Regions from separate parts of the Tardiphaga sp. vice154 genome, predicted to be linked through region 1. Evidence: riboswitches for the same ligand, from Rfam matches in the RefSeq annotation. Region 1 holds a riboswitch; the other holds the start of a gene.

Region 1 (5,676 bases):
CGCCGTTGGGGCCGATCAGCGCGACGAGGTGTTTCGGCTGCAGCGCCAGCGATACGTCACGCAGGATGGCGCGGCCGGACAAGGTAACGCCGAGGTTCCGGGCGGTGAGCAGCGCGGTCATGCGACGCCTCCGCCGAGCGCGCGGCGTTCACGCAGGATCAGATAGAGGAAGAACGGCACGCCGATGATCGAGGTCAGCACGCCGACCTTGATATCAGTAGTGGAAGGAATGATCCGCACCGCGATGTCGGCGGCGAGCAGCAACGCCGCACCCGCCAGCGCGCTGGGCACCAGCAGCCGGCCGGGATCGTGGCCGATCAGGGGACGCATCAGATGCGGCGCGACCAGGCCGATGAAGCCGATCGTGCCGGCGACCGCGACGGCGCCGCCGACGCCGAGCGCAACGCCGGCGATCACCAGCAGCCTGAGACGGCCGACATCGACGCCGAGGCTCTGCGCGGTTTCTTCGCCCAGGCTGAGCGCGCGGAACGCGCTGCGCTGGGTCATCAGCAGGATGCCGCCGGCCACTATGAAAGGCAGCGCCAGTTCGACGTGGCGGAAGCTGCGGTCCTCCAGCGAGCCGAGCAGCCAGAATGCAATCTCCAGCGCGGCAAACGGATTCGACGACAGGTTCATCACCAGCGCGGTCGCCGCACCTGCAAGGCTGGAGATCGCGAGGCCGGCAAGGATCAGCAACAGTAGTCCTGCGCTGCGGCCGGCGATGCCGAGCAGCACGAATACCGAGACAAAGGCCATCGTGATGCCGGCGACCGGCAGCGCCCAGGAGCGTACATCGGCCAAGCCCAGCGCGATCATCAACACCGCGCCGAAGGCGGCCGATTGCGGCGCGCCGAACAAAGACGGCGACGCCAGCGGATTGCGCAGCAGTCCCTGCAGCGCCGCACCGGACAGGCCGAGAATGGCGCCGATAGCGAGGGCCAGAATGGCGCGGGGCAGGCGGATCTCGCGCACGATGGTCTGCTGCACGTCGCTGCCGCCACCGAACAGCGCGTCGAGCACGGTGAGCGGCGACATTTTTACGGGGCCGGTGCCGAGCGAGCCCAGCGCCAGCAGCACGACGAGCCCGAGGAGGGCGATGGTAACAAAAGTCCGGCGCTGCGGAGAAATCGACGTCACCATGTGGCGTTGAGCCCGGCATAGGCGGCGGGACCCGTGGTGCCGAAGTTCAGCACTTCCTGATAGCGTTCGTTGAGCAGGTTCTCGCCGCGGGCAAACACCTTCCAGTTCGCGTCGAGCCGGTACTCGCTGTAGAGGTCGACGCGGGTATAGGCATCGACCTGGCCGACCTGGTTGGCGCTGGAAAAGCGCTTCGACACGGTGGTGACGCGCGGCTCGATCATCCATTTGTCCGTTGGCGTGATAGTCAGTGCGAAGCGCGCGAAATTCTTCGGCCGCCGCGCCAGCACTGCGCCGGTGGATAGGTCCGTGGCGTGAAGATAGGTGTAGGCGGCGTTGAACTTCATCAGGCCGGGCAACAGGATGACATCGGCGCCGACCTCCAGCCCGCTGGTTTCGGCGCGCGCGACGTTGACATAGTAACCGTTCGGCCGCGAGGCGTCGCTGACAAAGTTGATCAGATTGTTGAGGTCGTTGGCGAAGCCGGTAACGGAGAGAACCACCCGGCCGCCGAGCAGGCTCTGGTCGATGCCGGCGTCATAGCCGAAGCTGGTTTCTGGCGTCAGCGACGTGTTGCCATACTGCCGGTCGTAAAGCTGGAACAGGGTCGGCGCCTTGGCGCCGGTGCCGGCGCTGGCGTGGAATTTGGTGCCGGTCTCGCGGATCGCATAGGCCGCGGTCGCGCGCCAGGTCTCGAAGCGGGCGACATCCACCACATCGTCGACCCGGCCGCCCAGCGAGACGGTGAGCCGTTCGCCGATCGGCACCGACCACAGCGCGAACAGCGAGTTGGTATCCTGACGTCTGTCGAGGGCCGGCGTCTGCGCGCCGGGGATCGGCAGGAGGGCCGTGGTGGAGGTCTGCGCGGTCTCGGCCTGCGTCTTGGCGCCGGCGATCAGCGTGCCGAAGGCGCCGAGCTTCAGCGTCGCCTGGTACTCTGCGCCCAGGCTGTTGCCATTGTAGTCGGAGATCGTCGAGGTCGTATTTCGTGGCAACGTGTTGGTGCGGTAGGTCACGTCGTTGAACGAACGCTCGGTGTGGGTGTTCGACACGGTGACGGCGTGCGTGAGTACCCCGCCGAATGAGTCGATGGTCGCTCGCCCGTAGATGGTTTCCAGCAGCCGCGTCGCGGCGGATGGCGTGTCGGGAAACGTGCCGCTAGCGGCATCATAGGCCGAGCGGGTGAACGACGAGACGATGCCGGATTCCAGCCGGAGGCCTTCGCCGGCATCATAGCCGAGGCGGGCCGAGCCGCCGACGCGGTCAAAGCTGTCGCTCTCCATATTGGGGAAGCGCGCTTCGAGTGCGGGGATGCGATAGCCGTAGCGCGAGAAGCCGTTGCTGTGCTGGCCGCCGCCGGTGAAGGCGTAGGACCACGGCCCGCTCGAGCCGGTCAGCGAGCCCTGGGTCACTGCGGTCCCGTAGCTGCCGGCCTCGGTGCGGACATTGACCTGCGCGGGCCCGGCGCCTTTTCTGGTGATGATGTTGATGACGCCGGTCATGGCGTCGGAGCCGTACAGCGCGCTCTGCGGTCCTTTCAGCACCTCGATGCGTTCGACGGCAGAGGGCGTGAACATCGCGAATTCGAAATCGCCGGAGGCAGCGGTGGGATCGTTGACGCGGATGCCGTCGATCATCACCAGCGCCTGGCCGCTGTTGCCGCCGCGGATGCGTACATTGGCGGTGCCGCCGGGGCCGCCATTCTCGGAGATGTCGAGACCCGGCACGGTGCGCAGTGCATCGACCAGCGAGCCCGGATTGCTGGTGGCAATGGTCTCGCCGGAGACGACACTGATCGAACTGCCGGTCTGGCTGAGCGGCACCGGGGTGCGATCGGCGGTGACCACGAGTTCGGGGAGCTGTTGCGAGTTCGACTGCGCGCGCGCGGCACTGGTGCCGGCGCAGAATGCCAATATAGCTGCCGTGCCGGCAGCAAGATTCCGGATAGCCATCGATAACCCCTTCCGTCGACCCACCGTCGAACGAGTTGAAACTCGTCAGCGGCCGGTCTCCTGGCTCGCGGTCGTCTCTCGATCCGCCTTCCCAGACCTGCTCAGGTCCAGTGGCGTCGTGGATCGAAAATGGCCGCTTACAGTTGCGGGGGCAGCCGCGGAATAGGGGAGTAATCCCCGCACCGCATTCCCGTTTCACCTCCTTGCGGGAGGCACCGATGACGGATCACAGGAAGCACAGCGCCGGGAAGCGTGCAACCGTCCAGGTCGAAGGCGCTCAGTGTCAAAGGCGCTCAGACCGGCGGCCAGCTGCGCATCGTCATGTCGGCGATGCGGCGCAACTGCGCGTGGTCGGCGCCGCCGGCGGCCTGCACCGCCATGCCCTGCAGCATCGCGGAAATGTAGCGCGCCAGATCGGCGGCGTCGGCGCCCTCCGGCAGATCGCCTTCGGCGAGCGCGCGCGCAAAGCGCTGGCGCAAATCGCTTTCGCCCTTGGCGCGGCGGGCCATCAATTCCTGCTTGATCGTCTCGGCGGCGTCGCCGCAGCTCAGCGCGCCCTGCACGGCAAGGCAGCCCGGCGGGTGCGCGGGGTTGGTCAGCGCGTCGGCGGCCTCGTACAACACATGCGAGACGACCTCGCGCGCCGTCGGCTTGGTCAGCGCGACCTGGAAATAGCCGCCGGGGCCATCGACATAGCGGTCGAGCGCCTTGCGAAACAGCTCTTCCTTGTTGCCGAAGGCGGCATACAGGCTGGGCTTGGTGATGCCCATCGCCTCGGTCAGGTCGGCCATCGACGCGCCCTCATAGCCCTTGCGCCAGAAAACCTGCAGGGCGAGGTCGAGTGCCTGTTCGCAACTGAATTCGCGCGGGCGGCCCATGATGGCCATGTGACGATGCCTCCAGAATAGATCTAACGAGTTTCGTACCTTTCGTTAGATATGTCTCTTGACAGCGGAAGTCGATCCCCCATCTATACCGAACGTTACGGATGTGTGCGGTGCAGCATAGCGCCAAGTCATCTTACCCGAATACCGGGCTCAAACGAGTCCAAGGCTTGATGGGATTCGCCATGACCCAGAATATCGCCCGCAAGATCCTGATCGGCACCGGGATCGCCCTGGTCGCCGTGACCATCGGCGGCAGCGCCGCGCTGATCAATCTGTCCAGCTATGCGGCGCAGGCGGAGACCGCCGCGGCTGTTCCGCCTGCCGTGTCGGCCTCCGTCGCCGTGGTCGCCGCCCGCGCGACGGCCCCCTCCGACGCGTTTTCCGGCCGGCTCGAGGCCGTGGAGCGGGTCGAGATACGCTCCCGCGTCGCCGGCGCAATCCAGGAAATTCACTTTCGCGAGGGCGCGCTGGTCAAGAAGGGCGACCTCCTGGTGCTGATCGACCCCGGCCTCTTCGCCGCCGACGTGGCGCGGGCCGACGGCCAGGTCGCCGCCGCCCGCGCCCGGCTGGTGCTGACCAAGAACGAATTCGACCGCGGCCAGCAGCTCAACGATTCGCGCTGGATCTCGCAGAAGGACCTCGACAGCCGCATCAACGGTTTTCGCGAGGCGGAGGCCAACCTGAAGGCGGCTGAAGCCGCGCTGCAGACCGCCAGGCTCAATCTCGGCTATACCGAGATCCGTGCGCCGGTTGCCGGCCGCGTCGGCAAGATCGAAACCACCGTGGGAAATCTGATCGCGGCAGGGCCCGGCGCGGAGGTGCTGACCACGCTGGTGTCGATCAATCCGATCTATGCCAGCTTCAACGCCGACGAGCAGGTGGTGACGCGCGCGCTGAAGACGCTGGTGGACGACAAGACCCCGGCGGATATCGACCGCATTCCGGTCCAGATGGTCACCGGCGCGTCGGACAAATCGATTAAGGGCCACATGCAGTTCATCGACAATCAGGTCGATGCGAAAAGTGGCACCGTGCGGGTCCGCGCCCAGTTCGACAATGCTGACGGAAGGCTGATGCCGGGCCAGTTCGCGCGGCTGTCGATGGGCCAGCCGAAGCCCGAGCAGACCCTGCTGGTTTCTGAGCGTGCGGTCGGCACCGACCAGAACAAGAAGTTCGTGATGGTGGTCGACGACAAGGACAGGGCGGAATACCGCGAGGTCACGCTCGGCGTCTCGGTCGAAGGCCTGCGCGTGGTGCTCGGCGGGCTGAAAGCCGGCGAGCGGATCGTCGTCAACGGCCTGCAGCGGGTGCGTCCGGGCGTGCAGATCAAGCCGGAAATGGTGGCGATGGACTCAGCCCATCTGGAGCAGGCCAAGACCGCCGTCGCGGCGCGCTGATTATTTCACCCTCCCCCTCCAGGGGAGGGTGAAGAACTGCGACGCCATTCCAGCGACCCGTCAATCGTGCCGGCACCAGTGCCTGCTATGCGCGCTGCCATTGAAAAGATGACACCATGAACTTCTCCCGATTCTTCATTGATCGCCCGATCTTTGCCGGCGTGCTGTCGACGCTGATCTTCCTGGCGGGCCTGTTGTCGATGCCGGTGCTGCCGATCTCGGAATATCCCGAGGTGGCGCCGCCGACCGTGGTGGTGCGCGCGACCTATCCCGGCGCCAACCCGAAAGTCATTGCGGAAACCG
Region 2 (5,676 bases), 1.8 Mb from region 1:
CTGCGCGCCACGCCGATCCGCCAGCAACGTCAAGGGCGTGCCGCCAACCCAGACGTAGCGCGCCTCGACCGCCGCCATCGAAGGCGTTGCCGGCGAGACGGCCGCAATCGTCGGCGCATCATGCCCCGCATAAAGCTGCAGCATCTGCGGCGACGGACCGCGCGCCGTGAACCACGCGCCGGGATTGACCGACAGCCAGCCGGAGAACATCCACGTCAGCACAAAGATGCCGGCGAAAAACCCGGTGACGTGGTGCCAGGCCATCCAACCGCTGTAGGGCGTGATGGCGCCGCCATGGTAGCGCAGCCGCAGCCGCACCCGCAAAATGCCGATCCAGATGCCGCTCACCGCCACCACCAGGCAGATGCCGGAGACCCACAAAATCACCTGACGCCACAACGCGCCGTCCCGGCGCAGCACAGTCGGATAGATCCAGTGCGGGATCGAGCCCAGCCAGTTCCAGACCCGCTCGGTCGCGGTGGTATCGAGCACGACCTCGCCGGAACGCGACGACACGTAGAGCCTTGTGCCGGCGGCATCATTCAGCGCGATCTGGTACAGCGGCCGCAGCGCATCGTAGCGCGCGGTGACGCTCCACTGGTCGCGATCGACCATTTCGATCAGGCGCACGTCGGCTGCGCCGGGATAGTGGCGCGCAACCGCCAGCGCCTGGTTCTCTGTAATGCCGTCGATCACGCGGCCATCGACGGCGGAAATCGTCAGCCGCTTGTCGTCCCAGCCCGTCAGCCGATACACCGGCACGGCGGCAAGCATGGTGAGCCGCAGGTCACGGGGATATCGCGTCGCGCCGGCCGCCGCCATGGCCTGGTCGGGCGACAGCGCAACCTTCGACCACTCGATTTCCGGCAGCGCCGCCAGCCTCTCCTGATCGGAGAGGCCGGGAAATGCGACATACATCATCACCACACCGGAGGCGAACCACATCGCAAACAGCAGGCAGGTGACGATGCCGATCCAGCGGTGGCCGATATACAGCCACCGCCGCAGTTTTCGCGTGACCGCGCGCCGCACCCTAGAACTTCACGTTGACGGCGAGCCGGGCGGTGCGCGGCATGCCGAGGATCCACTGGTTGTCGCTGTAGCTCGACGTCGCGTAGATCTTGTCGAACAGATTGTAGACCCGCAGCGACACCGTGGTGTTGACGTCGGGCTTCCATTGCAGGCCGGCATTGACCAGCGTGTAGGCCGGCATCTCCAGCGTGTTGGCGTTGTCCGCAAAGGTCTTGCCTACGATCTGCACGCCGGCATTGGCGAACCAGTCCGGCGCGAAGGCCCAGCCCAGCCAGACGTTGGAGACGTTCTGCGGCACGTTGACCGGCACGTTGCCGGCATAATTTACCGTGCCGCCGTTGCCCGGCTGCAGGAAGTTATCGTATTTCGCTTTCAGGAATGCGGTATTAGCGTCGATCCGCCAGCCGTGGTCGAGCGCAAGGCCGAGCGAGGCCTCGATGCCGCGTGACGACTGCTGGCCGACCTGCACTACGAGGCCGGGATTGTTGAGATCGCGCGTCAGCAAATTGTTTTTGACGATCTCATAGGCCGCCAGCGTCCACTCGCCGCGGCCGCCCCAGAACGATTGCTTGACGCCGATCTCGGCCTGCTTGCCGGTGGCCAGTTCGAATTTCGAATTGGCATTGCTGGCGGTGAGCAGTCCGCCGATCGGATCGGTCGCGGTGGAATACTGGCCGTAGAAGGCGAGATCCCTGACCGGCGTGAACACGGCGCCGGCGCGCCACGAGGTCGCGGAATAGTCTTTGTTGTAGCTGTTGGCGGGGTTGCGCAGATCGGTGCGCTCGACGCTCGGCTGGTCCTGCCGGACGCCTGCGATCAGCGAGAGCTGCTCGGTCACGGCCAGCCGGTTCTCGGCGAAGAAGGCATATTGCGTGGCGACGCTGGAGAAGCCCGGCGTGGTCGGATCCGGGCTGACAAACACGCCGGGGTCGAAACTAAACGGATTGACCGACGACGAGCCGCCGTAGGGCGAATTGTTGGTGTGCTTGAACTCGATGCGGTTGACGTCGAAGCCGGCGACGAACTCGTTCGCCATGCCGAGCACATGGCCCTTGAAGCTCGCGTCCATGCGGTCGCCGATCTGTTGCTGATCGTGGAAAATCTCGAGATAGTCACCGCGATCGATCAGGCCGGTCGCCGGATTGTGCGTATAGATCTCGGCCTCCTTCCAGTGCCGCTTGCTGTACAGATAATACAGCGTGTTGCGGATCGAGACGCCGTCGGCGACCTGCCATTCGGTCTTGACCTGATTCCAGCTGTCCTGGAAGCGGATGGTGCTGTCGCCAACATTGTAGTTCTTGAAGCGCAGGCGTTCGTCGAACTGGCCATTGATCAACGGCGTGCCGAAATAGCGCGACGGGTTGCGATCGCCGTAATCCGTGGAGAGCGTCCAGACGATGTCCTCGGTCTGCTTGATCTGTACCGCCGCGTGGATGGCGACATTCGAATTGTTGTCGCGGTCGACCCAGCCGTCCGACATGTTGCCGGTGGCTGTAAGGCGGTAGGCGACGTCCTTGTTGATCGGGCCGCCCGAGTCCACCGCGATGCGGCGCGTCAAATTGCTGTCGAACGAGATTTCGGCCTGGTTGCGCGGGATCCACGACGGCATCTTGGAGATCACGTTGATGGCGCCGCCGATCGCGCCCTCGCCATACATCACCGATGCCGGGCCGCGCAGCACCTCGATATGCTCGGCCGACCAGGTATCGAACGGGAAGGTGACGGTGCCCGATCCGACATAAAGACGCGTGCCGTCATACAGCGTCTTCACCGAATCGACGCCGGTGAAGCCGCGGCTGCTGAAGGCGACGCCGCCATTGCCGGGCTCTCCGATCGCCGTGATGCCGGTGGCGTTCTGCGTGACCGCGTCGAGCAGGTTCTGCTGGCCGCGTTCGGCCAAGGTCTCGGAAGTAATGATCTCGACGCTGGCCGGGGTCTGCAGCCGCGTCAAATTGAGCCGGCTGCCGGTCGAGGTCGTGCCGGTGAGGTTCAGTGTCGGCGCGGCGAAGCCGGCCGGCCCGCGCGGCGCCTCGACGGGCGCGGCGTTTGTCGCCGCCGAACGGTTGGACCGCGATCGCGTGGCGCGGACGGGGGTGCCGGTGGCGGCGCGACGTTTTGCGGCGGCGGCGGGCGATTGCACCACGACGGGATCGAGCGATTGGGTCGGAGGAGAGCTTTGCGCCCAGCCCGCGGCAGGCACCAGCAGGCAGGAAAACGCGACGGAATACAGGAAAGGATGGCATCGACTGGATGCAGAACGGGCGGAGATCATGATCGACTCGCGGTTACGTGGCACGTCACCGCGAACGAGGTCGATCCATACTTCCAGGGAAATACGGCTCGACACCCACCAGGACACCCCGCCCAATGCGCTTCGCGTGTGACCACGACTGGCGGCAGGTCTCCTGGCTCGCGGGTCAATGCCTGTCACCGCCTTCCCAGACCGCGAGGTCCAGTGGCTGATGGCGAAAGGCTCGCCGCTTACAGTTGCGGGGGCAGCCGCGGAATCGGGACTCGGTCCGAAGAACTCCGCCCTCACCGCATTCCCTTTTGATCCCCGAGGGGAACCGTCTCGATCACGATAGGGTGAGCGATCGATACGAGTCAACGCGCTTGGCGGGCAGCACTGCCCAGCGAACGCGATTGCCGGCCGGCGTTGCCGCAACGCCATGCAAACTCCGGCGACCGCAGCTCGGCCCCCTGTCACAGCCACGTCAATCAACTTCCCTAGAGCCGTTCTCATCAGAGCCTTGCGTCAGGAGTTCGGCATGACCATTCGCCTTTCGCGCCGCCGCTTTCTCTCCACCGCCGCGGCAACCGGCGCATCGCTGGTCGCGATGCCCTATCTCAGCCGCGCCGCCGATCGGCCGATCGTGTCGCATGGTGTGCAGTCCGGCGACATCGGAATGGATAGCGGCATGATCTGGTCGCGCGCCGACCGCGCCGCGCAGATGATGGTCGAGGTCTCCACCACGGAGTCCTTCAAGAACGTTCGCGCGCTGCCGCCGATCGCGGCTCTGCCGGAAAGCGACTTCGCCGCAAAACTACTGCTCGACAATCTGCCGGCCGGGCAGGACATTTTCTACCGCGTCAACTTCCGCGACCTGTCGCACACCGACATCGTCGGCGAGCCCGTCATTGGCCGCTTCCGTACCGCGCCGGCCGACATGCGCGACGTTTCTTTCGTCTGGGGCGGCGACGTGGCAGGTCAGGGCTTTGGCATCAATGCCGAGGACGGCGGCATGAGAACCTTCGCTACCATGCGCAAGCATAGCCCGGATTTCCTGATCCATTCCGGCGATACCATCTATGCCGACGGCGTCATCACCGCAGAGACCAAACTGCGCGATGGCAAGGTCTGGAACAACACCACGACCGTTCCGGAAAAAGCCAAGGTCGCCGAAACGCTTGATGAATTCCGTGCCGCGCACAAATACAATCTGCTCGATGAGCATGTCCGCGCTTTCAACGCGGCGGTCCCGGTGTTCGGCCAGTGGGACGATCACGAGGTCACCAACAACTGGTCGCTGTCGAAGCAATTGTCGGATTCTTACAAGGTCCGCGACATCTCGCTGCTCGCCGCGCGTGGCGCCCGCGCCTTTCACGAGATGTATCCGATCCGCGCAAACCCGACCGAGCCCGGCCGGGTCTACCGCACGCTGAACTATGGCCCGCAACTCGACGTCTTCATGCTCGACGAGCGCAGCTATCGCGGTCCCAACGGCCCGAACCTGCAGGACAGCTATGGGCCGGATGCGTATTTCATCGGACCGGAGCAGATGGCCTGGCTGAAGCGCGCCTTGCTGGCCTCGAAGGCGACGTGGAAAGTGATCGCCTCCGACATGCCGATCGGCATCATCGTCGAGAACGATGCGGTGAATCACACCGGCTCCGAGGCAATCGCGCAGGGCGACGGCCCGGCGCGCGGCCGCGAACTGGAGATCGCCGACATCCTGCGCTTCATCAAGACGGCAGGGATCGTCAACACGGTGTGGCTTACGGCCGACGTGCACTACACCGCAGCCCACTACTACAGCCCCGAGAAGGCCCAGTTCCAGGATTTCGAGCCGTTCTGGGAGTTCGTTTCCGGCCCGTTCCACGCCGGTACTTTCGGGCCCGGCGCAATGGACAATACCTTCGGTCCGGAGGTGAAATTCGTGAAGGCGCCGGGTCCGGGCCAGCAGAACCTGCCGCCCTCGGCCGGGATGCAGTTCTTCGGACACGTCAAAATCGACGGCCAAACCGGCCAAATGACCGTGACTCTGCGTGATCGGGACGATACGGCGCTGTGGGCGACCGTTCTGGACCCGAAAATCACGTAACGGAACAGTGGATTTGCTTGTTTTCCGGCGCGTTCTGACTATATTGCGCCGCAACGCGTCCGAGTACCCGGCCCCTTCTGGCCGGGTTTGCTTTTGGAGGGATTGCCCCAGCGCGTTTTCAGACGAGGCAGAACCGACGACGCGGGAGCGTGAGGCTTGAAGCCGTTTGTCGAACTTGTCTTGTTGAACCGCTCCGGGCACCCAGACCGTAAAACCAGAAGAAGACCTATGAACCTTCGCAACATTGCTATCATCGCCCACGTTGACCACGGCAAGACGACGCTGGTGGACAAGCTGCTGCAGCAGTCCGGCACCTACCGCG

Evidence for each region. A riboswitch is a leader RNA that binds a small molecule or an ion and turns the genes downstream of it on or off. The one in region 1 is predicted to bind cobalamin.
Region 2: linked by a shared signal. The riboswitch ahead of FIU28_RS02380 (TonB-dependent receptor) and the one ahead of FIU28_RS20070 (TonB-dependent receptor plug domain-containing protein) in region 1 are both predicted to bind cobalamin.

The regions. Positions count from the first base shown of each region.
Region 1 covers NZ_CP041399.1:4,283,621-4,289,296, reverse strand. The annotation lists gene FIU28_RS20080 (ABC transporter ATP-binding protein) at 1-121, opposite strand, end outside; gene FIU28_RS20075 (FecCD family ABC transporter permease) at 118-1,140, opposite strand; gene FIU28_RS20070 (TonB-dependent receptor plug domain-containing protein) at 1,134-3,089, opposite strand; cobalamin riboswitch at 3,123-3,324, opposite strand; gene FIU28_RS20065 (TetR/AcrR family transcriptional regulator) at 3,383-3,976, opposite strand; gene FIU28_RS20060 (efflux RND transporter periplasmic adaptor subunit) at 4,159-5,373, shown strand; gene FIU28_RS20055 (efflux RND transporter permease subunit) at 5,490-5,676, shown strand, end outside.
Region 2 covers NZ_CP041399.1:514,430-520,105, forward strand. The annotation lists gene FIU28_RS02375 (PepSY domain-containing protein) at 1-1,032, opposite strand, end outside; gene FIU28_RS02380 (TonB-dependent receptor) at 1,034-3,304, opposite strand; cobalamin riboswitch at 3,411-3,619, opposite strand; gene FIU28_RS02385 (alkaline phosphatase D family protein) at 3,801-5,354, shown strand; gene typA (translational GTPase TypA) at 5,583-5,676, shown strand, end outside.